Regions from separate parts of the Endozoicomonas sp. Z74 genome, predicted to be linked through region 3. Evidence: predicted binding sites of a transcription regulator. Region 3 holds the regulator's gene; each other region holds the start of a gene.
What was found. The regulator sigma-54, encoded in region 3, starts transcription at its own class of promoters, with help from an activator protein. The targets are predictions, from matches to a motif close to TGGCACNNNNNTTGCTNT.
Positions count from the first base shown of each region.

Region 1 (7,457 bases), on a different contig from region 3:
GCAGTTCCGCCGCATCCTTCTTGCGGCCACCGGTGTGGGCCAGGGCAGACTCAATCACAATCTGTTCAAAAGCAGGCACCGCCTGATCAAGAATCCCAACGTGACCTGCCGCAAGCTCTTTGTCGCACCACTGACGGAATTGCTGCTCCCAGTTACCCATTGCAGCCGCTCCAACCAGGCTTTCTGGTTGATCAACCAGTTCCGGTGGCAGGTCTGAAACCAGCACTTCCCGACCTGAAGCCATTACCGTCAGCCATCGGCAGGTATTCTCCAGCTGCCGGACATTGCCAGGCCAATCCAGCAGACTGATGTAGTTCACCGTATCCGGGTGCAGTATTTTGGGTTCCACCTCCAGCTCTTTGCCCGCCTTATCCAGAAAAAACCGGGCCAGTCGGGGAATATCCTCCCGACGGTCACTGAGTGTTGGAAGATGCACCCGGATCACATTCAGTCGATGGAACAGGTCTTCCCGAAACTTGCCCTCTTCCACCAGCTTCTCCAGGTTCTGATGGGTTGCGGCAATAATCCGGACATCCGCCTTTACCGGGGTATGCCCACCCACCCGGTAGAATTCCCCATCAGCCAGGACCCTGAGCAGCCGGGTCTGGGTATCCGCTGGCATGTCACCAATTTCATCAAGAAACAGAGTGCCTTCTCCTGCCTGCTCAAAACGTCCCCGACGCATTCCTCCCGCGCCGGTAAAAGCGCCTTTCTCGTGACCAAACAGCTCCGATTCGATCAGGTCCCGGGGAATGGCGGCCATGTTCAGGGCGATAAAAGGTTTCTGGGCTCTTGGGCTGTGACGGTGCAATGCCCGGGCCACAAGCTCCTTGCCGGTCCCGGATTCGCCATTGATCAGAACGGTGATATTGGAGTGTGACAACCGGCCAATCGCCCGGAACACCTCCTGCATGGCCGGGGCTTCACCAATAATTTCCGTGGCCTGGACGTCTTCCGCTTCCGGTGACACCTCTTCCAGACTGGCCTGCAGCTGCAGGCTGTGCTCCTGCCCTCTTTTGACCAGAGCCACAGCCTCATCAATATCAAAGGGTTTGGGCAAATATTCAAAAGCACCGCTCTGGTAAGATGCGACTGCGCTGTCCAGATCAGAGTGTGCCGTCATGATGATCACAGGCAGATCCGGTTTGCGCTCATGAACCGCTTTCAGCAGATCAAGGCCATTCATTCCCGGCATCCGCACGTCACTGATCATTACCTGGGGTTCGCTGTACTCCAGCTCTGCCAGCGCCCGGTCACCGGAGTCAAAGCTGCGGGTATCAATCCCTGCACCATTGAGGGCACGCTCCAGTACCCAGCGAATGGCCTGGTCATCATCGACGATCCAGACCCTGGAATCTACGCTCATACATCACTCCTGTGGCTGTTGTCCGGTTCAGGACGTTATCCATATTGTTCAGTGCAATTAAGCCCAATTGCTGAAGGCTTTAAATCCAACCGCTCAGGGCTGTTTAATCCACCCGCTCAGGGCTGTGTTTCCAGCGTAAGCGGTAAATAGACATTAAAGGTGGTCTGGCCAGGTTTGCTCTCACACTCAATCAATCCCTGGTGAAGACTGATGATGGACTGGGCCATGGGCAATCCAAGTCCGGTGCCGTCGGCCCGGCCACTGACCATGGGGTAAAAAATATTGTCAATCAGATCCGCCGGAATACCCGGCCCGTTATCCATAATGGACAGATGACACACCAGACGCCTTTTCTGAGTACCAATGGTGAATTGCCGGGCAATACGGGTTCGGACGGTAATCAGCCCCTCATCCCTTGGCATGGCCTGGTCAATGGCCTGCATGGCGTTGCGTACCAGATTAAGCAAAGCCTGAATCAACCGCTCAAAGTCCCCGGGTATCCCGGGAATGCTGGGGTCATAATCCCGCTTCAGCTTCAGTTCGCCACCGGTTTCAGCACTGATCAATTGTAGAACCCGCTCAAGCACCTCATGAATATTAAGGTCCACCATTTGCGGAGGCTGCAGCGGCCCAAGCATCCGATCCACCAGATCCCGAAGACGGTCTGCTTCCTGAATAATGATTTCAGTAAAATCACCCAGCCCGGATTCGGCCTGGCCTTTATCCAGCTCTCTTGCCAACTCTTTTGCCAAAAGCTGGGCAGCTCCCCGGATACCGCCCAGAGGGTTTTTAACTTCATGGGCCAGAGCCCTGACCAGGATACGGGATGTCTCCTGCTTGGCAATCAGGGACTCCTCCCGGGTAATTCGCTGCAGACGGTCCCTCGGATGAATTTCAAGCAGCAACTGAGCCTCGTCCCCGGTGATGGGAGAGACACTGTAGTCCACCGTCATCACCTCACCATTGATGGGAAAGTCCGTTTCACGTCGGGTGTATTGCTGCCCCTGGGTCAGGGCGCGATCCAGGTCGGCCTGCAAATCATCCTGTGGAATCAAGGTGGTCACCGGTTGCTGCTGAACTCTTTTCACACTGGTATCCAGCAGGGCTTCCGCAGCCGGATTCAGTGTCAGGATCCGGAGATTCTGATCCATGACAATCACAGCAGTATTGAGGTTATCCAGAATTATTTTTTGCATTTGTCTCTGTTCTTAACCCGATTAGCTCAACAGGTGTTATCAGGGCCTGTTGGCAGCGATTACCTATTGCAAAATAGCGTTGCAAAAATCAAACCACTCTTTCAAAAGGCCTCCCAGAAAGGTGCAAAAGATATGACACACACCTCACATTTCGGCAGGCTCAAATACCCATAGCGACCGAAAAATCCTTTTGAGCCAACCACCCGCCAAATGGCAGAGCATCCGATTTTTGCACCTGCACCATAACAGTGCAAGCACTTGTATCCAGCAATCAGGGGGAGGCCAGAGGAGAAGGAGGTTCCGAGGTGGGGGGAGAGGCCTGAGAGGAAGGGGGTACCGCAGGAGCGGTGTAAATGGCTCTCTGAACATGCACAGTGCTGACAGCAGACTGAACCACATTATTCTGCTGATCAACCACCTCTACGGTCAGGACATGGGTACCCCGATCAACATTCAGCAGGGTAAAATTCAGGCTGCGCCGGGCCGGTTCCACAGCATTGCCATCCATCAGCAATCTCAGTTTATGGCCCGGCTGAAGTTTTGGAGTCGTCGCCACTTTGACGGCAAAATTGCCTGAATTTCGAACGGTCTCATCGTTCACCGGTTCGATGATCTCAAGTCGACTGTACACCTCTGCAGAGGGTTCCTGCTTCTCTTCGGGTGGATGGGCTGAAGACGGTTCAACAGGCATCACCTGCATGGGAGTAATCGGGCGAAGCTTGACCTCTTCGCTGGGCTGATGAGTGGGGCGGGTATCACTGAAAACCACATTCCCGTTTTCATCCACCGTTTTGTATATGGCTGCTTTAACCTGAAATGTCCACAAGCATAGACCTATGGAAAAAACAGCTAATAACAGGCGTACATTCATTGTTATTTTCATCAGCCACACACTCCCAGCAGAACACCTGAACGGGTCGCAGAATTATGATTCCAGCATACTGACCGCCAACCCGTTTGAACAGAGGCAGGGGTCTCAAATCCCTACAAAACAAAACGGCCGGATCCCGAAGGAACCAGCCGCTCATTGTCACTATTTAAAGTAAGTCAGCCGATTTCGCTGACATCCTGTACCGGTGCCTTATACGGAATAGTACAGGTCAAACTCAACCGGGTGAGTGGTCTGGCTGACGGCCAGGCACTCATCTTTCTTGAGCTCCAGGTAACCGTCAATCATGTCATCAGTGAAAACACCACCTGCGGTCAGGAACTCACGATCCGCATCCAGAGCCGCCAGGGACTCTTCGAAGCTTTCAGCAACAGTTGGGATTTCAGCAGCTTCTTCCGGCGGCAGGTCATACAGGTCCTTATCCGCTGCATCGCCAGGATGGATCTTGTTCTTGATACCGTCCAGACCGGCCATCATCAGGGCTGCAAAAGCCAGGTAGGGGTTCGCGGTAGGGTCCGGGAAACGCACTTCGATACGGCGGGCCTTGGGGCTGTTCACATAAGGAATACGGATAGAAGCGGAACGGTTACGGGCAGAATAGGCCAGCATAACCGGCGCCTCAAAGCCCGGAATCAGACGCTTGTAGGAGTTGGTGGAAGCATTGGCAAAGGCATTGATCGCCTTGGCGTGCTTGATGACACCACCAATGTAGTACAGCGCTTCATCAGAAAGGCCTGCATAGCCGTCACCGGCAAAGAGGTTTTCACCGTTCTTGGACAGAGACATGTGAACGTGCATACCGGAACCGTTGTCACCCACCAGCGGCTTGGGCATAAAGGTTGCCGTCTTGCCATAGGCGTGGGCTACATTATGCACCGCATATTTCAGCACCTGAACTTCATCGGCTTTCTTGACCAGGGTGTTGAATTTAACACCGATTTCACACTGACCGGCTGTGCCCACTTCATGGTGGTGAACCTCTACATCCAGGCCCTGAGCTTCCATGGCATCACACATGGCAGCACGCAGGTCATGGAGGGAATCCACCGGAGGTACCGGGAAGTAGCCGCCCTTCACTTTTGGACGGTGGCCAATATTGCCCCCTTCAAACTTCTGGTTGGAAGACCAGGCCGCTTCTTCAGAGTTCACTTCGTAGGAAGCGCCGGAAATATCCACACTCCACTTAACGTCATCAAACACAAAGAACTCAGGCTCGGGACCAAAGAAAGCGGTGTCAGCAATACCCGTAGACTTGAGATATTCCTCCGCACGCTTGGCCACAGAGCGGGGATCACGCTCGTACCCCTGCATGGTGGAAGGTTCAACGATATCGCAACGCAGGTTCAGGGTAGATGCTTCGGTAAACGGATCAATGGTGGCAGTGCTGTCGTCGGGCATGAGAATCATGTCGGACTCGTTGATGCCTTTCCAGCCCGCAATGGAAGAACCGTCGAACATCTTGCCGATTTCGAAGAATTCTTCATCCACTTCACCGATGGGGATCGATACATGCTGCTCCTTCCCCTTGGTGTCAGTGAACCGCAGATCAACCCACTTGACGTCATGTTCCTTGATCAGGTTAAGAGTCTTCGACATTTATTATTTCCTCCAGGGGACAAATACCGCACTGGTGACTGGCCGTCACTGCAGCGACCTCTGATGGCTATCTGATAGCTAAGAGGTGCCTGCGGATCAGGCGGTTTTTCGATCAGTCTCGATCAATCAGAAAGAAACCTGTTTGGTGTAAGGCGATAGCAAGTGCCATGCCACCGTACCGGCTTTTCCTTGAGAAACAGATAAATCAACTGCATCGGGGAGTTATTACAGCTGAAACACACCCACTGATCTGGAAGTTGTTGGTAATAACCATTAAGTAGCCACCACTGAAGGCAACCCGCACACCTGAAAACCCGGTGAAATGACTTCCCTTGCACCGGAACAAGGCAGCCCTCAATAGTCCCGCCCCATGCGGCGCACCATAATAGCGCAAGATAAGAACCTTTAAGCACCAGAACAGCGCACCCTCAAACCAGCACCTGTTTATCCAAAAAAACCGGCGCAAAACAGTGTACTCGCTTTGAATGTCAATTGCAGTTCAACCTATAAAAATAAGTACTCATACACCTCACCCCAAAGTTTCATGCTTTATTCTCTGGCCAGGAGTACTGACCCGCTTTTTCCGGTGGGAGGGGCAATCCGAACTGTCTCCCAGGGGAAAAGAACCTGTATAATGGTGCGTCAAACCATTTATTGTAAAAGCCATCCATGGCTGCCCAGTGCTCAGCTCCCCTTCCTGCCTGGGGAAAAACCGCTGGCAAGGTACCCCAGATTCATGAAGTTCATCATTAAACTCTTCCCGGAAATCACCATCAAGAGCGCTCCGGTCCGCAAGCGCTTTATCAAGATGCTGAGGCGGAATATCCGTTCCATTCTCAAGCGAATTGATGAAAACATTGAGGTGTCAGGTGTCTGGGACTACATCGAAGTCACCACCACCAGCGATGACCCTGTTCTGGTGGCTGAAGCCGGAGACCTGCTCAGCCATATTCCCGGCATTGCCTACTGGCTTCAGGTGGCCGAACACCCCCTGACCGATATGGATGACATTCTGGACAAAGCGCTGGCTGCCCATTCTGAAGCCCTGGCAGGCAAAACCTTCCGGGTCCGCTGCCAGCGTTCAGGAAAGCATGAATTCAGGTCCGTCGATGTAGAGCGTTATGTGGGTGGCGGCCTGAATATGAAAACCGAGGCTCAGGGCGTTAACCTCCATAATCCGGACATCACCGTACGGATCGACATCAAAAACGACCGCTATTTCATGACCCAGAAGCGGGGTGAAGGTCTTGGGGGTTATCCTCTTGGCTCTCAGGAACCTGTGCTATCCCTGATATCCGGTGGCTTTGACTCTACCGTATCCAGCTTCCTGACCATGAAGCGGGGGATTCGCACCCACTTCTGCTTTTTCAACTTGGGAGGGCACGCCCACGAGCTGGCCGTAAAAGAGGTTGCTTTCTATCTCTGGAGCCGGTTTGGCTCCTCTCACCGGGTCAAATTCGTGACGATCCCCTTTGAAGGGGTGGTGGAAGAAATACTGACCAAAGTGGATAACCCCCAGATGGGCGTTATTCTCAAGCGGATGATGCTCCGGGCCGCCTCAAAAGTGGCCGACGCCATGGAAATGTCGGCACTGGTCACCGGAGAGGCCATAGGCCAGGTGTCCAGCCAGACCCTGCCCAACCTGTCCGTTATCGATTCTGTTACCGACACCCTGGTGCTGCGCCCGCTGATCACCATGGACAAACAGGACATTATCGATACGTCCATCAAGATCGGCACAGAGGAGTTTGCCCGGAATATTCCCGAATACTGCGCGGTCATCTCAAAAAATCCGACCACCCGGGCCCGGGAAGAAAAGATTGCCGCAGAGGAAGCCCGGTTTGATTTCGACCGGCTGGATGAAGCCGTTGCCCAGAGAAGAATGGTCTCCATTCACGACATCATTGCCGACGACCTCAGCCGGGAAGCCGTGGAGGTGGTTCATGAAGTCAGCCAGAACGAGGTCATTATCGACATCCGCCACCCCACGGAGGAAGAGATCAAACCCTTCCAGATGCCAGGGCGGGAAGTCATTAAAATGCCCTTTTATCGCCTGCGAACCCAGTTCCCCGAGCTGGACAAAACACGCCAGTACCTGCTCTACTGCGAAAAAGGCGTCATGAGCCAGCTTCATGCCATGCACCTGAAGGACGAAGGCCATGACAATGTGGGTGTTTACAGCCCTGACAGTCAGAAGCCCTGAGATAACAAAAAGGATTACCCAGCCCGATGAAACTGGCCCTGATCGCTGCCGTTGCCGATAACAACGCCATTGGCATCAATAACAAAATGCCCTGGTACCTGCCTGGAGACCTGCGCTACTTCAAGGCCGTCACCATGGGCAAGCCCATCATTATGGGGCGAAAAACCTTCGACTCCCTCCGCAAGCCTCTGCCCGGGCGCACCAATA
Region 1 is NZ_JBLYZI010000015.1:1,775-9,231, forward strand. It holds gene glnG (nitrogen regulation protein NR(I)) at 1-1,366, opposite strand, end outside; gene glnL (nitrogen regulation protein NR(II)) at 1,483-2,562, opposite strand; gene ACNRUY_RS06420 (DUF4124 domain-containing protein) at 2,834-3,445, opposite strand; gene glnA (glutamate--ammonia ligase) at 3,644-5,047, opposite strand; gene thiI (tRNA uracil 4-sulfurtransferase ThiI) at 5,784-7,250, shown strand; gene ACNRUY_RS06435 (dihydrofolate reductase) at 7,277-7,457, shown strand, end outside.
Region 1: glnA (glutamate--ammonia ligase) is a predicted target of sigma-54. The motif match lies at 5,203-5,220, and genes of this name have one in related genera.

Region 2 (7,457 bases), on a different contig from region 3:
GTAACATTAAACTCCTGGAACCGGCTCCAGCGGGTCCATGTCGCATCCGCCATCACCGTCCACTGTGCATCCATTTTGTGCGTCACACTGACCATAACCTTTTCAGGCATGGTGATCTCAAGCTCCGCAGGCAACGTTGTGTTAAAACTTGGCAGTGTTGCGTTTTCCAGAATGAAGTCACCTTCCAGCTTGAAATCCAGCTTGGAATGGTAAGACATACCCAGGGTCGTTGCTTCAGAAGCGTTCCATACGGCACCAATATTCCAGCCAAAGGTATTATCATCACCCTCAATCCTGGCGTCAGCCTGGTTAACACCAATAGGCAGCCAGGTCTTCTGAGTCAGTTCGCCTTTCGCATGGGAACCAATCAGACCAAAACCAACGGAAACGTCATCATTGAATTTGTAAGACAAGGTACCCTGCAGGTTCATAACCTGGACACTGGTTTTATCGGCAAAATACTGGCCAGCCCAGCCATCGTCATAATCCAGCTCAATACCAAAGGGCGCATAGCCGCTCAGACCAAAGCTCCACTTATCATTGATGGGCATAACAAAATGGCCAAAGGGAACAACTGACGTTTTCTGAAAATCTTCTGTGGTGCTTGGGCCATTAGGGTTAAGAGAGTACTCCCCCTCAAACTTCCCACCTTCAAGAATCAGATCCGCACCGACAGAAACCTGGGAGCCTTCAACAAAGCTGATAGCTGCCGGGTTGGAAGCTGCCACAGAAGCATCAATGGCGTTGGAAGCACGTCCGGCAAAACCGGTACCCAGATAGCTGGCAGAGTGTTCATTGATGCCGTAACCTGCGGCCTGAACAAAAGAGACCTGGGACGCCAGGGCGACCGCGGAAGCAAGAAGAACCTTGCGGTTGAGCTGAAACTTCATAATACCCTCAAACCTGTTGTGTTTCTGATGGTTGGCTCATCAGAAGAAGCAGGCTCTATGGCCTGCTCTTATAGAAATCGGGAGGGATAATACAGAGGGGTTTTAGAGCTTTCTGTTATATTTTTGTTTCTATATTTCATAAAAACGACATTTTTTATATACATTTATTTTCATCCACAGGCTCCATTGCTAGCAACAGTAACTTCTCCAGAGAGCGGCGGGCCTGAAACCGGCAAAAACCATCTCGTTACATAAAGATACATTTTGCAATTCCGGTCTGCTGTCATGAACTGAAGCCTGACTCAATGGCTCAGTATCTGACCAAGAAACTGTCGGGTTCGCTCCGAACGGGGCTGGCTGAAAAAGGTTTCCGGAGGGGCCTGTTCGATGATCTGCCCTTCATCCATAAAAATCACCCGGTCCGCTACGGTGCGGGCAAAGCCCATCTCATGGGTGACACAGAGCATGGTCATGCCCTCTTTTGCCAGCTCGATCATGACATCCAGCACTTCCTTGATCATTTCCGGATCCAGGGCTGACGTGGGTTCATCAAACAGCATCACTTCCGGGTTCATACAGAGACTCCGGGCAATGGCGACCCGTTGCTGCTGTCCACCGGACAACTGACCGGGGTATTTATCCGCCTGATCGGGAATACGCACCCGTTCCAGATACTCCATCGCCGTTTTTTCAGCGGCTTTCCTGGACTGCTTCCGTACCCAGATCGGTGCCAGTGTGCAGTTTTCCAGAATCGTCAGGTGCGGAAACAGATTGAACTGCTGAAACACCATCCCCACTTCCCGGCGGATGGTTTCAATGTTTTTCAAGTCATTGGTCAGGCGGGTGCCGTCGACGATAATGCTGCCCTCCTGGTGCTCCTCAAGACAGTTAATGCAGCGGATCAGCGTAGACTTCCCGGAACCGGAAGGGCCACAGATCACGATTTTTTCCCCTTTACCCACTCTCAGGTTGATATCCCGAAGCACATGAAACTGGCCATACCATTTATTCAGGCCACTGATGTCAATCAGTGTGTCCTGAGGTTGATCCCTCACCGCTTTCTCTTTCTGTTGCTCGCTCTTTTGATCATTAGAGCCCTGACGTTTGGCTTTTTCCCTGGCCGGAGAGGCTTCCAGAAGTTCTTCCATCTTTTTTCTCCGCTCAATGCCCTTGTTGTAATTGTTGTTCGAGCCGCTGGCTGTAACGGGACATACCAAAACAGAATACCCAGAAGACAAAACCGGCAAACAGGTAGCCTTCAATGGAATTCCCCAGCCAGGCTGGATCGTTGAGGCCAGCCTGAACAATGGCCAGCAGATCAAAAAGACCAATCACCAGCACCAGACTGGTGTCTTTGAACAGGGCGATAAAGGTGTTCACGATCCCGGGAATCACCAGCCGCATGGCTTGGGGGAGAATAATCAGCATCACCCCCTGCCAGTAACTCAGCCCAAGGCTGTTAAACGCCTCAAACTGGCCTTTGGGAATGGCCTGCAACCCACCTCTCACCACTTCCGCCATATAGGCCGACTGGAACAGAATAATGCCAATCAACGCCCTCAGCAGTTTGTCGAACACCACTTCTTCCGGAACAAAAAGAGGCAGCATGACCGATGCCATAAACAGCACCGTAATCAGAGGAACCCCTCGCCAGAGCTCAATGTAAGCCGTTGACAGTGTCCGGATCACCGGCATTTTTGAACGACGCCCCAGGGCCAGCAAAACACCGAAGGGTAACGAGGCGATCATTCCGCACAACGCCAGCAGCAAGGTCAACATCATTCCCCCCCACTGATGAGTTTCCACTCTTGTCAAACCGCCCGTTAAACCGAAGACACCACCATACAGCAACCACCAAGAGACAAAGGGCAGCAGAACCAGGCCATAGCCCAATACCCACTTTTTCCCCGGTGCCTGTTTAACCGACAGCCAGACAATAATCATCGCCAGCTGGACAAAAAACAGGTTGGCCCGCCAGTGTTCTTCCTCCGGATAAAAGCCGTAAACAAACTGATCCAGCCGGGCCGTTACAAACGCCCAGCAGGCACCCTGACGATCACAGGCACTGCTGTCCGCTCCAGACCAGGTGGCTTCCACCAGCCCCCATTGAATCAACGGCGGAATGGCCAGAAAAAGGCCATAGCCAATGAACAGCGTGACTGCGGCATTGAAGGGTGACGAGAACAGATTGCCCTTCATCCACCCCAGCGCTCCCGTCTCAAGCCGGGGAGGCTCCCGGGCAGAAATCATTGCCACTTCGTTATCAATCATGAGTCAGCCCCTATCGCTCAATTCTTTATCGCTCAATTCTTTATCGCTCAATTCTTTATCGCTCAACTCTTTATCGCTCAATAAGAGCCATACGACGGTTGTACAGATTCATCAGCAATGAAACACTGAGGCTGATGGTGAGATAAACGGCCATGGTCATGGCAATCACTTCCACCGCCTGGCCGGTCTGGTTCAGAGTGGTGCCGGCAAAGACATTGACCAGGTCGGGGTAGCCAATGGCCGTTGCCAGAGATGAGTTCTTGGCCAGGTTCAGATACTGGTTGGTAAGGGGGGGAATGATGACTCTCATGGCCTGGGGTATCACCACCAGCGACAAAACCTTCCCCGGTTTCAGCCCCAGGGAGGCCGCCGCTTCCTTCTGGCCTTTATTCACCGATTCAATACCGGCCCGGACCACTTCCGCAATAAATGCTGCCGTGTAGATGGTCAACGCCAGCAACAACGCTCCCAGCTCAGGAATAATGGCAATGCCCCCCCGGAAGTTGAAGCCACGTAGCTCCGGCAACTCAAAGGTCAGGGAGGCACCGGAAAACCACCAGGCCACTGCGGGAATGCCCAACAGCAACCCTCCCCACAAGAGTGCACCCATTATCCAGGATGCGCCAGAAAAGCCTTCGCCAAAAAAGCCCTCTCCGGTCTCTACTCTTCGCCTCTGATTAAGGCGCCGGACCATAAGCGCTGCGCCAATGGCAAACAATACACCCAGCAGAAAAGGCCAAGCGCCTTCCATCAGGGGTCGGGGTAAAAACAGTCCCCTGAGATTCAGAAATATCGAGTCACCCAGAGCAAGGCTCTGCCGGGGATGAGGGAGGGCAGCCAGCACTGCGAAGTACCAGAAAAAAATCTGCAGCAATAAAGGAATATTACGAAAGGTTTCAACGAATACCGTGGCCAGCCTGGCCAGCAGCCAGTTGGATGACAGTCTGGCAATGCCCACCATAAACCCGAGCACAGTGGCCAGCACAATCCCCAGGACCGATACCAGCAGCGTGTTCAATATGCCAACGACAAAGGTTTTGCCATAACTGTGGGATTCATCGTACTCCACCAGGGATTGGAGAATCCCAAACCCGGCTTCCTGAGAGAGAAACCCGAACCCGGTGCTGATTCCCCGGTGCTCAAGGTTATTCATGGTGTTGTTGAATACCCAGATCCCCAGGCTCAGCACGATGAGGACCACGGCAGCCTGCATAATCAGTGCTCGCCAGGAGGCGTTGCGCCATAATCGGATGAATGGCCTGATCAATAGATAGCCACACCGGGATGACCCCGTTTCACCGGGGGAAGTCGGAAGGGCAGGCTGGCTCAGTGCCTGCTTCTGATTGTTATAGGTCATGAAAGAAGTCCGTTAACAGCCTGCTGATCCTTCAGAAATTCAATAGCATCCTTTATACCCAGGCAAAGCCGGGTATAAAGGTTATTCACAGACAAATGCCCATAGCGAAAGAAAAGAATCAACGGAAAGGAGGCGCGTACAGAATACCACCGTCATTCCAGAGCGCATTCAGACCACGCTCAATCTTCAAAGGTGACTCGGAGCCCACGTTGCGGGTGAAGACCTCTTCATAGTTCCCCACCTGCTCAATCACACGCAGAGACCACTGGTCATCCAGCTTCAGCCCCTTACCTTTAGGGCCATCCACCCCCAGCAAACGACGGACATTGGGGTCTTTGGAGTCTTTCTTTTTACTGATATTGCCAGAGTTGAGCCCCAGCTCCTCACCATTGATCATGGCCGCAAGCGTCCACTTCACAATATTGAACCACTGGTCATCCCCCTGACGAACCACTGGTCCCAGGGGTTCCTTGGAGATCACTTCCGGCAGAACCACGGCAGAGTCAGGCTTCGACAACCGCGTGCGCAAGGCATACAGTTGGGACTGGTCCGACGTCAGCACATCACAGCGCCCCGTATCAAACCCTTTGGCAGTACCGTCGGAGGTATCAAACACCACTGGCTGGTACTTCATCTTATTGGCCCGGAAATAATCCGCCAGGTTCAACTCACTGGTGGTACCGGACTGAATGCAGATAGAAGCACCGTCCAACTCTGTGGCACTCTTGACTCCCAGTTCCTTTTTCACCATAAAGCCCTGGCCATCATAATAAGAAACGCCAGTGAAGTTCAGGCCAAGGGAACCATCCCGGGTTAATGTCCAGGTGGTGTTGCGGGACAGCACATCAATTTCGCCCGACTGCAGTGCAGTAAAGCGCTCTTTGGCAGTCAGGGGAATGAATTTGACTTTACTGGCGTCTTTCAAGGTGGCGGCAGCCACCGCCCGGCATACATCCACATCCAGGCCGCTCCACTGCCCCTTGTCATCCGGGTTACTGAACCCTGGGACACCAGTACTCACCCCACATGAGATGTAGCCACGCTCCTTCACCGACTCCAGGGTCGCCGAGGCGCTGGCCAGCTGGGCAAAACCCGCTGTTACGAATGCACCCAGTACCGCAGCGGTTTTCACAGTTTTCAGCATGAGAAACCATCCTTCCTGTTGTTATTTTTTATCCTCTGAAGCCAGCCTTTCCCATCCGGAAACTATCCGCCAGAAAAGAATGACTTTCATGACTCATGGCTTGTTACACAGATGTCTGATGTCCTCTGATATCGATTGCTTCAAAAAACAGCCACAGAAAATCTGTGTTAACCAACCTTACCTGCATGGTTTACCGCTAGCAAGCATCAAGCCAGGCATTCACCTTCCCACCCTATTGGTAAAGGATTTTGGCCCCTCAATCGTTGGATTTCATTCAACCCAGGAGCCTGACCGAGAATCGCACCCGTCGTGAGAAAGGCGGAAAATTGAAGATACAAATGCGGTTTTGCGAGGCGGATTCCCATAGGGTCCAAAGGGCCTAAAGGCATAAATAGCCAGCTATTTAACGAGTAAAAACGCATTTTTAGATCAACTGGATCCTCAGGTATCCTGCCCAGGATTCAGGCATTCCGGAAACTCCAGAGATTCAATCCTGCTTTCACCCAGCGGGATTTTGATCTACTCATGGGGCGTGGTCAGTGGAAAACCAAGCCCACTGGAGTAAACAACTGAACGACAGCGGCCTGGGCATCGTTTACCCAGTCTATTGATATTCCTGAGATGCACCAGTAGATTACGGGCTATTGACGTTTAATGCTGGCCCGTTACCCCCTGCGGGGTTCAAGAGTGGAGGTGCGGGAGGTGCCAGGAGCAGCAGGGCTCTATCACAGCACCATTTATTTAAGACCCCACTACAGCGTCGACCACCTGGTGTCGGAACTGCGGCTGACCACGGAGTTGGCGGCGATTAAGAATAATTAACAAGCAATAATCTATTAGAGACAAGGAGTCAAAATGTCGGTACTCAATCAACCCCTGGTACGGCTGTTAACCAGTGAGCAGGGGCGGGCGCTTTATGCGACCCAAAAAGCGAAGATGTCCTTTGATGACCTTACCAGACGAGGTCAAACCAACTACTGGGCTAATCTGATTGTTCGAGAGATTAAACGACTTCGATCCGGTAAGTTCTCAAGTGACTATGTTTATATCTCCACTTCAAGGTCCATGGGCGATGAAGTCTTCAAGCTAAACCTGCCGGGCTGCTGTGTCACGGTGCATCCGGTGAGTTATTACGGAGTCATAGACAATGGCTATGTGATCACGGATATTCAGGTGGATAATGCCTATGAACAACAGCGGCGGGTGGTTAAGACACCTCAACTAATGCGTGCTCATACTATTGGCCAAAGCTGGGCGGCTGTAGAGCCTGAAAAAGGTCAGGCTCGGAGCCTTGATTCAAAGAGGGAAGCCAATCACTGGGTATTGGTTGGCATTAATGGTTCCGGAGCCAGTGATGATAAAGAACAAAAAGCCCATGAGCGAGTGGCTGCTATCGTTGCGGACCATATTGACCATGTGGAGCAAGTGGGTAAAGGCCGGGTTTATCAGTCAGGATACAATCTGTTTTATACGCCTTCCGGCGGCTATTTTAATGGAATGCGTGCTTTAAAAGCCGCTATGCAACCACAGAGCGCAAAAACAAACCGCGAGGCAGCGTTTTTGCTGGCTGACGTAATGCGCCAAGCCGCCAGAAACCCCAACATGCAGGTACGCTGGGTTACAGAGAAAAACGGTTCAGCCATTTTAACTCAAGCTATGCGTATTCTTCGGGATCGGGGTGTACGAGTGGGTGAAAAACATACCTTGTTTCTGAGTAGCCCTACCTCCAGCCTGGATGCAGCCTATCAACTGGCAAAAGGTCTGGGCATGTCCTTTGATGGTGCATTCTACAACA
Region 2 is NZ_JBLYZI010000086.1:7,131-14,587, forward strand. It holds gene ACNRUY_RS19875 (OmpP1/FadL family transporter) at 1-890, opposite strand, end outside; gene ACNRUY_RS19880 (amino acid ABC transporter ATP-binding protein) at 1,193-2,038, opposite strand; gene ACNRUY_RS19885 (amino acid ABC transporter permease) at 2,052-3,161, opposite strand; gene ACNRUY_RS19890 (amino acid ABC transporter permease) at 3,232-4,374, opposite strand; gene ACNRUY_RS19895 (amino acid ABC transporter substrate-binding protein) at 4,637-5,662, opposite strand; gene ACNRUY_RS19900 (hypothetical protein) at 6,317-6,484, shown strand; gene ACNRUY_RS19905 (polysaccharide deacetylase family protein) at 6,518-7,457, shown strand, end outside.
Region 2: ACNRUY_RS19895 (amino acid ABC transporter substrate-binding protein) is a predicted target of sigma-54. The motif match lies at 5,859-5,876, and genes of this name have one in related genera.

Region 3 (7,457 bases):
TGTGCAGACGGGATCGATTCTGGTCAGCGGTATGAAACTGGCTGGAGAGTGAGTTTGCGGGTTCCCACGCCGGGACCTTCAGGGTCTGAAAGCGTGGGAATCTCTTTAACCGTAAAAAAGCGTGGCCAGTCCCAGAAAGGAAAAGAAACCCACCACATCGGAAATCGTGGTCAGGATAATGCTGCCCGCCAGGGCCGGGTCAATATTCATGGACTTGAGCAGAACCGGCAGAGAAGCCCCGGTCATGACCGCTACGCTGAGATTAATGACCATGGCGCAGGCAATGACCAGAGAAATGACCGGGTCATCAAACCAGAACCAGGCGATGGCGGACACCAGGGCTGCCCAGAGCAGACCGTTCAGAAAGCCTGCCACCAGCTCCCTGCTCAGCAGCCACTTCAGGTTGGTCCTGCTGATTTGTCCCAGAGCCATCCCCCGGATTACCAGCGTTAATGCCTGGCTTCCGGCATTTCCCCCCATTCCGGCGACGATGGGCATCAGCACGGCCAGGGCCACCACTTTATCAATGGTTTCCTGAAACAGCCCGATCACAGAGGCGGCAATAAAGGCCGTGATCAGATTGATTCCCAGCCATACCGCCCGGCGCCGTGCGGTTCTCAGGGGAGGGGCAAAGGTGTCTTCGTCGTCGTCCAGACCGGCCATGCTCATCATGGAATGTTCGGCGTCTTCACGAATCACATCCACCACATCGTCAATGGTGATCCGGCCAAGCAGTTTGCCACTGTCATCCACCACCGGTGCAGAGATCAGGTCCTGACGCTCGAAGAGCTGAGCCACCTGGGTGTCTTCCATATCCGCAGGGATAGGGTCCAGATCGGTAAGCATCACCTCCCGGACGGTAGCTCCCGGGTCGGTGGTCAGCAACAGGGTTAATGGCAGACGGCCGATGTATTCGTCCCGTCGGTTGACCACCAGCAGGCTGTCGGTCATGTCCGGAATAGCTTCGTGGCGACGAAGGTAGCGCAGAACCACATCCACGGTATTACTGGGGCGAACCGTGATGGTGTCGGTGTTCATCAGCCCGCCGGCGGAATCTTCAGGATAAGACAGAACCGCTTCAACACGTTGGCGATCCTGGCTGTCCATGGAATCCAGCACTTTCCGGGTAATGGTGCCCGGGAGTTGCTGCAACAGGTCGGCGATGTCATCAACGTCCTGGCCTTCCGTGATGGCCCTGAGCTCGGCGACGTTCATCCGGTCCAGAAAAAACTGACGGACATCATCGCTCAGTTCCTGCAGGACATCCCCTTCCTGATCCCGGTCGATCAGTCGCCAGAGCAGACTGCGCAGTTTGGGGGGGGAGGACTCAAGCAGGTGGGCGGAGTCAGCCGGTGGCAGGCTGTTGAGCATAATGCGAAGCTCAGCCGAGACCCCGTGCTCCAGAGCATCATTGAGCTTTTTCAGCTCGGTTTCGCCAATGCTCAGTTGCAGTTGCTGGGCCATTGTCGTTATTCCTCTTCACCGAAAAAGTCGGCAATCAGCTCGCAGAGTGCCTGACAGGCCTCGTGTTCATCCTGGCCATCACAAAACAGCTCCAGTTGGGAACCCTGGCCTGCTGCCAGCATCATGATGGCCATGATGCTTTTGCCATCTACCTTGCGACCTTTGTAGCCCACCTGGATCTGGCTGGTAAAGGCAGAGGAGGTGGAGACAAATTTCGAAGCAGCCCTGGCATGAAGGCCAAGCTTGTTAATGATCGTCACCTGCTGGGTAATCATTATTCAGGAAGCTCCCTGTGCCGGACCTGCACGCGCTCAAGCTGTCCGGCAAATAGTTCGCCCAGGCATTTGCTGATGTAGACGGAGCGATGTTGCCCGCCGGTGCAACCAATGGCAATGGTCATGTAGCTGCGCTGGGCCGATTCAAAACGGGGTAGCCATTTCTCTATAAATTTCCGGATATCCCCCAGCATGTCAATGACCTCGGGCTCATTTTTCAGGAAATCCTGAACCGGTTGCTCCAGGCCGGTATGGGCTCGCAGGGATTCGACCCAGAAGGGGTTGGGCAGGCAGCGGACATCAAAAATAAAATCGGCATCGGAAGGCACGCCGTGCTTGAAACCAAAAGACTGAAAAAGAACGGTCATGCTGTTGCTGGCACTGCCCAGAACTTCCTGACGAACCCGTTCCCGGATCTGATGAACTGAAAGAGAGGAGGTATCAAAGCGAATATCCGCCTCAGCCAGAATGGGGGAGAGCAACTGTTTCTCCTGCTTGATCGCCTCTCTCAGGGAGGTGGTTTCATCGCTGATCGGGTGCTTTCTGCGGGTGGAGCTGTAACGCTTGATCAGTTGTTCATCACCGGCATCCAGGTACAGAACCTGACACTGAATCCCCTTTTTTTCCAGGTCTTCCAGATAGCCGGGGAACTGCTCAAGGGCTCCGGGAACGTTGCGCACATCAATGCTGACGGCCATTCCCGGAGGCTCGCTCTGGCCCTCCTGGCTGCTCTCCTGTAAAGCATCCTGGTGATAAGCCCTGAGGGTGTCTGGCAGCTGGTTGAGCATGTTGGCGGGCAGGTTATCCACACAGTAAAACCCTTCATCTTCCAGGGTATGCAGTGCAGAGCTTTTACCTGAGCCGGAACGCCCGCTGATGATGATGAGCTTCATGAAAGTTCCCTTCTGCTGTCTTTATGACTGTTTATGGGCCGTATTATTGGGGCTGGCAGCCATAGGATAGCTGTATTTTATGATGATCGCGTGACCGGGGGAAGGCGTGGGGAAAAGTAGGGCGGGCAGATTCGTTAGTGGTAGTAACACCCCTGTTATCCATTTCTGTGAATGTTATCCGTATTGTTTGGTCTTAATTCGAAGCAGAGGGGCTTTATGGGTTGTCCATAGATCCAGGATGTTTTGAATAAATCACTTTATAAAGGAGATAGGTTATGGACGCGAATACATCAGTTATGAAATTGGATATTTTAGATGACACTTCAAGTTTGAGCAGTGGTTATGGTACTGGCGATTCAAGTGCAGCAAGTACCCCGACAGGAGAAGAAAACGCTGTTTTTTTTAGATCTGAAACGGGTGCTAAAAAAGTAGTCAAAGAAGAAAGCCCTAAAACCAAGTTGATCCCTAATAAATGGGTTGTCAATTGCACTATGGATATGGAAACAGAAGTGGCTCTCGAGCCAAAGAGCTTGAAGGAGCGGATCGTAGCAGTGCTGTTAAGTCCGATTAACTGGATTATTGAGAAGATCAAGGGTAAGCCAGAGGCTGTCTCCTATGCAAATGGGAGTGGTTACGCTGCTACAGAATTCCGATTTTCTGAGGCAACGGCCAGTCGACCTGCTCTTAAAAGTGATTACTCATATCAGTATCCTAGGGCTGAAATGTCAGATGAAAGCTTGACAGTTCGTGATCCGAACCAGGTAAGTATCACTATTACTGATGCTGACGGTGAAGGGCGAGAGGTGGATTTTGTCAGTGTCCGAAACCCTGAGATGTCCGAAGAGGAATACAGGCGAAGAATGGAGGCCTTGGAGCATTTCAATGCGAAGCTTGCTTCAGCTGAGAAAGCAAGAGATGAAAAGCTGGAGGCTATCAAGGAAGATGCAAAGGCTATGCATGACAAAGGCCTGAACAGACGACAGTTTAACCTGAAAGAGTCCAGTCAGGCCCATGAGATGAGAAGTGAACATGCTCAGGCGCGTATGGAGGATGCTAATGACAGGCGGGAGAAACACCTTGAGGGTATAAGAGAAAAGCAAAGAAAAGCAGCTGAGAAAAGGGATGCTATTCGGCAAAAGGCTGCTGAACGCAAGAAGCAGGCGACCCCTGAGGTTGAGGCTCTTAAGAGTAATATAAGTGCATTAGCCGTTGAAAACATGAAGCTTGCACAGCAAAACCAGCAGGTATTGACCAAGCTTGATCAGATAGTTGAAGCCTCGGCACCTAAAAAGGGTGTTGGATCAATGCTGGCCAATATTGTTAGTTACTTTGTTGGTTGATTGGTCTAGTTGTTTCATTGAGTGTCTGCATGCTAAATCATGCGGCTCTTAGAATACTGACCTAGGTAAAAAGCCCCCACTTCAGTACTGGATTGTTGTGGGGGTTTTGCTTTGCTGTTCCCAATGCTCATGCTGGGGCAGCGGTCAAGTATTGATACAGCGCCTGCGCATCTTCAGTCGCTCGCAACTCCCCAAGCAATGACTCTGATTGAAAACGCTCCGCCAGAGCCCTGAGAATATCCAGGTGCTCCTGGTTCTCCCCTTCCGGTACAATCAGGGCAAAGACCAGATCCACTGGTTTCCGGTCCACCGCATCATAATCCACTGGCTCATCCAGCCGCATAAACAACCCGATGGGTTCCGGGCAGGCTTTGCAGCGGCAGTGGGGGATGGCAATACCATTGCCCAGGCCTGTGGTGCCCAGTCGCTCCCGGGCAATCAGTGCCTCAAACAGCTCCTTGGCATTGATGGCAGGCACTTCGCTGCTGATGCGTTCGGCAATAAATTCAAGGATTTTTTTCTTGCTGACCCCGTGCACACCGTGAAAGGTGCGCCCGGGAGTAAGGATGTGATTAATGATCATACACTCTTTATTGAAGAGACCGGATAGTGGGGCTGGTCAGACGACAAGATTCGGGTCGCTTCGGGGCGTCTTGGATTAAAGCCGCCCACTGGCTCCCTGCATCCGACCCAGCGTTTTTTCCTTGTGCTTGACCAGCTGCCGGTCAAGCCTGTCCGACAATTGGTCAATGGCGGCGTACATGTCTTCATTCTCTGCGGTGGCGTTGATATCGGCTCCACGGGTATGCAGAACCGCTTCTGCCTTGTGGACCAGCTTCTCTACACTCAGAGTCACCTGTACATTGGTGATATTGTCAAAGTGGGCGCCCAGACGTTCCAGTTTCTTGGCGACGTAGTCGTGCAGAGCTTCTGTTACCTCGACATGATGTCCACTGATGTTGACTTGCATGTAACGCTCTCCTGATCCCATTTCCAGATGTTTACCAGTGCGCGGGATTTTCGTACTGGCTGTATTATGGATTTTAACACTCTCCCTGCTGCTTGCGATGCCCTGGGGCAAAAAAACATCAGGGCACCAGTTGCTTTCGCTCATTAGAGGGTGGCAGGTTCATGGATTCGCGGTATTTGGCGATGGTCCGTCTGGCCACTTTTATCCCCTGTTCTCCCAGCAGGCTGGCAATTTTATTATCGCTCAAGGGTTTACGGGTATTTTCTTCCGCAATCAGCTTTCGAATATGGGCCCGGATGGCCGTTGATGAACACTCTCCTCCGGATGCCGTACTGACATGGCTGGAGAAAAAGTACTTCAGTTCATAGACCCCACGAGGGGTGTGCATGTATTTCTGGGTGGTCACCCGGGAGATCGTAGACTCATGCATGCCAACGGCTTCGGCGATATCGGCCAGTACCAGAGGCTTCATGGCCTCGTCACCGTGTTCCAGAAAGTCCTGCTGGTAAGCGATGATCTGACTGGCCACTTTCATCAGAGTTTCATTCCGGCTCTGAAGGTTTTTCAGGAACCATCGGGCTTCCTGAAGATGGTTTTTCATGAAGACGTTATCACGACTGCTGTTGGCCCGCTGTACCATGGAGGCGTAATTGTTGTTGATGCGCAGTTTAGGCAGAGCGTCGGAGTTCAGTTCCACCACCCAGCGGTTTTTTTCCTTGCGCACGGATATGTCAGGGACCACATACTCTGCCTCGGAAGGATCGATTACGTTGCCGGGCTTGGGCGTCAGACTCTGGATCAGGCCAAGCGCCTCGCGCAGCTGATCTTCCTTGAGCTTGGTTTTGCGCATGATCTGAGCATAATCTCTGGCCCCCAGGGCTTCAAGATGCTGCTGAATCAGTTTTTCGGCATTCTGGTAATGGGGGGTATCGTCTGGCAGTTGCTGCAGCTGAACCAGCAGGCACTCTTTCAGATCACTGCTGGCGCAGCCAATGGGGTCAAACTGCTGAATGCGGTGCTGAAGCACCTTCAGTTCTTCCAGGTCCAGTTCTTCCAGCTGGCTCTGCAGGGAGACATAGAGTTCATCCATGCTGCAGGTTAGATAGCCATCGGGATTGACCGCTTCGATAATGGCCAGGCCCAGCAGACGGTCCCGGTCGCTCATCGGGGCCATATCCAGCTGCCATTGAAGATGATCCTGAAGGGATTCCACGGTTTTGGAGCGGGAGAGGGGGTCGTATTCATCATCGCCACTGGCGGCAGGCAGGCTGGAATACACCTCGTCCCAGGCTGAGTCGACGGGCAGCTCGTTGGGAATGTTGTCTGCCCATTCCGCCATTTCCTGGGGCTGAGGCTCGATGGTGGTTTCGCTCAGATCCACCAGCTCTTCCTTGCCTCCGGAATCCGCTGCGTTGTCTGCTGTTGCGTCGGCAGCGGAATCACTGGCCTGGTTATCCTCTGCTTCCAGCATGGGATTGGATTCCAGGGCTTCCTGGATTTCATGCTGAAGGTCCAGCGTGGATAGTTGTAGCAGCCGGATGGCCTGCTGCAGCTGGGGAGTCATGGTCAGCTGCTGGCCCATCTTGAGCTGTAAAGAAGGCTTCATAGGGCAACCGTATACCTTTACTTCGTTGTCCGCTGGAGACCGTAACACCTTTTCGCCTGATTCAGCAGTCCAGTCCCAATGACTGTCAGTCAGCTTATTCAGACCGCCGGTGTCTGGTCAGTATTAGCACGGATGCTTTTGCGACCACTCTCCATGTGTGGCTGATTATAAACCCATAGTCAGGCCCGAAAAAAGTTGTATGAGCAAAAATAGAGATAAAAAAGTGTCATGAATACCCTGTTTTGGAGAGAAGACCTCAGGGAAGTTTCCGCCCGGATAACAGCGATGGGTTCTTCCTGCAGGGCGCTATCAGCGCTATCCACGGCGGAAATGAGAGTTACCCCGATAGCTTTTTTTTAAGTTGAGGCAATAACCCATTGGATTGATTTCGATCAATTACAAACGATAGTCCAAAAAATAGCCTGCCCGTCAATTTAAGATGATGGGAATCCCATGGATATTTTAATCGTTATACCAATTGTGGCGCTGGTGGTGTATGCCATCGTGAAAAATTTTAGTGCCTCGGCCTCTCTTGCCCTTGCGGGCATTGTTCTCCTGAGCGCTGCTGCTCTTATGGGGATCAAGGACATTCTGCCGGCAGACAAGGCAACCGGGTTTATGCCTTTTGATCTGTTTCAGCTGATGAACACGGTGTTCAGTTATCGGATGGCCAGTCTTGGCCTGACGATTATGGCCTGTGGGGGCTTTGCCACTTATATGTCACACATTGGTGCCTCAGAAGCGCTGGTTCGCCTTGCGGTCAAGCCGATCAGCCGTTTCCGGTCTCCTTATGTAGTGCTGGCTCTGTGCTATCTGCTCAGTGTCGTATTGCAGATGTTTGTCACCTCTGCCACCGGGCTGGGTTTGCTGCTGATGGTCACTCTATATCCGGTGTTGAGAAACATTGGT
Region 3 is NZ_JBLYZI010000032.1:7,277-14,733, forward strand. It holds gene pmbA (metalloprotease PmbA) at 1-52, shown strand, start outside; gene mgtE (magnesium transporter) at 106-1,464, opposite strand; gene ACNRUY_RS11355 (HPr family phosphocarrier protein) at 1,470-1,739, opposite strand; gene rapZ (RNase adapter RapZ) at 1,739-2,632, opposite strand; gene ACNRUY_RS11365 (F0F1 ATP synthase subunit B family protein) at 2,908-3,972, shown strand; gene ptsN (PTS IIA-like nitrogen regulatory protein PtsN) at 4,100-4,555, opposite strand; gene hpf (ribosome hibernation-promoting factor, HPF/YfiA family) at 4,631-4,942, opposite strand; gene ACNRUY_RS11380 (RNA polymerase factor sigma-54) at 5,061-6,548, opposite strand; gene dcuC (C4-dicarboxylate transporter DcuC) at 7,002-7,457, shown strand, end outside.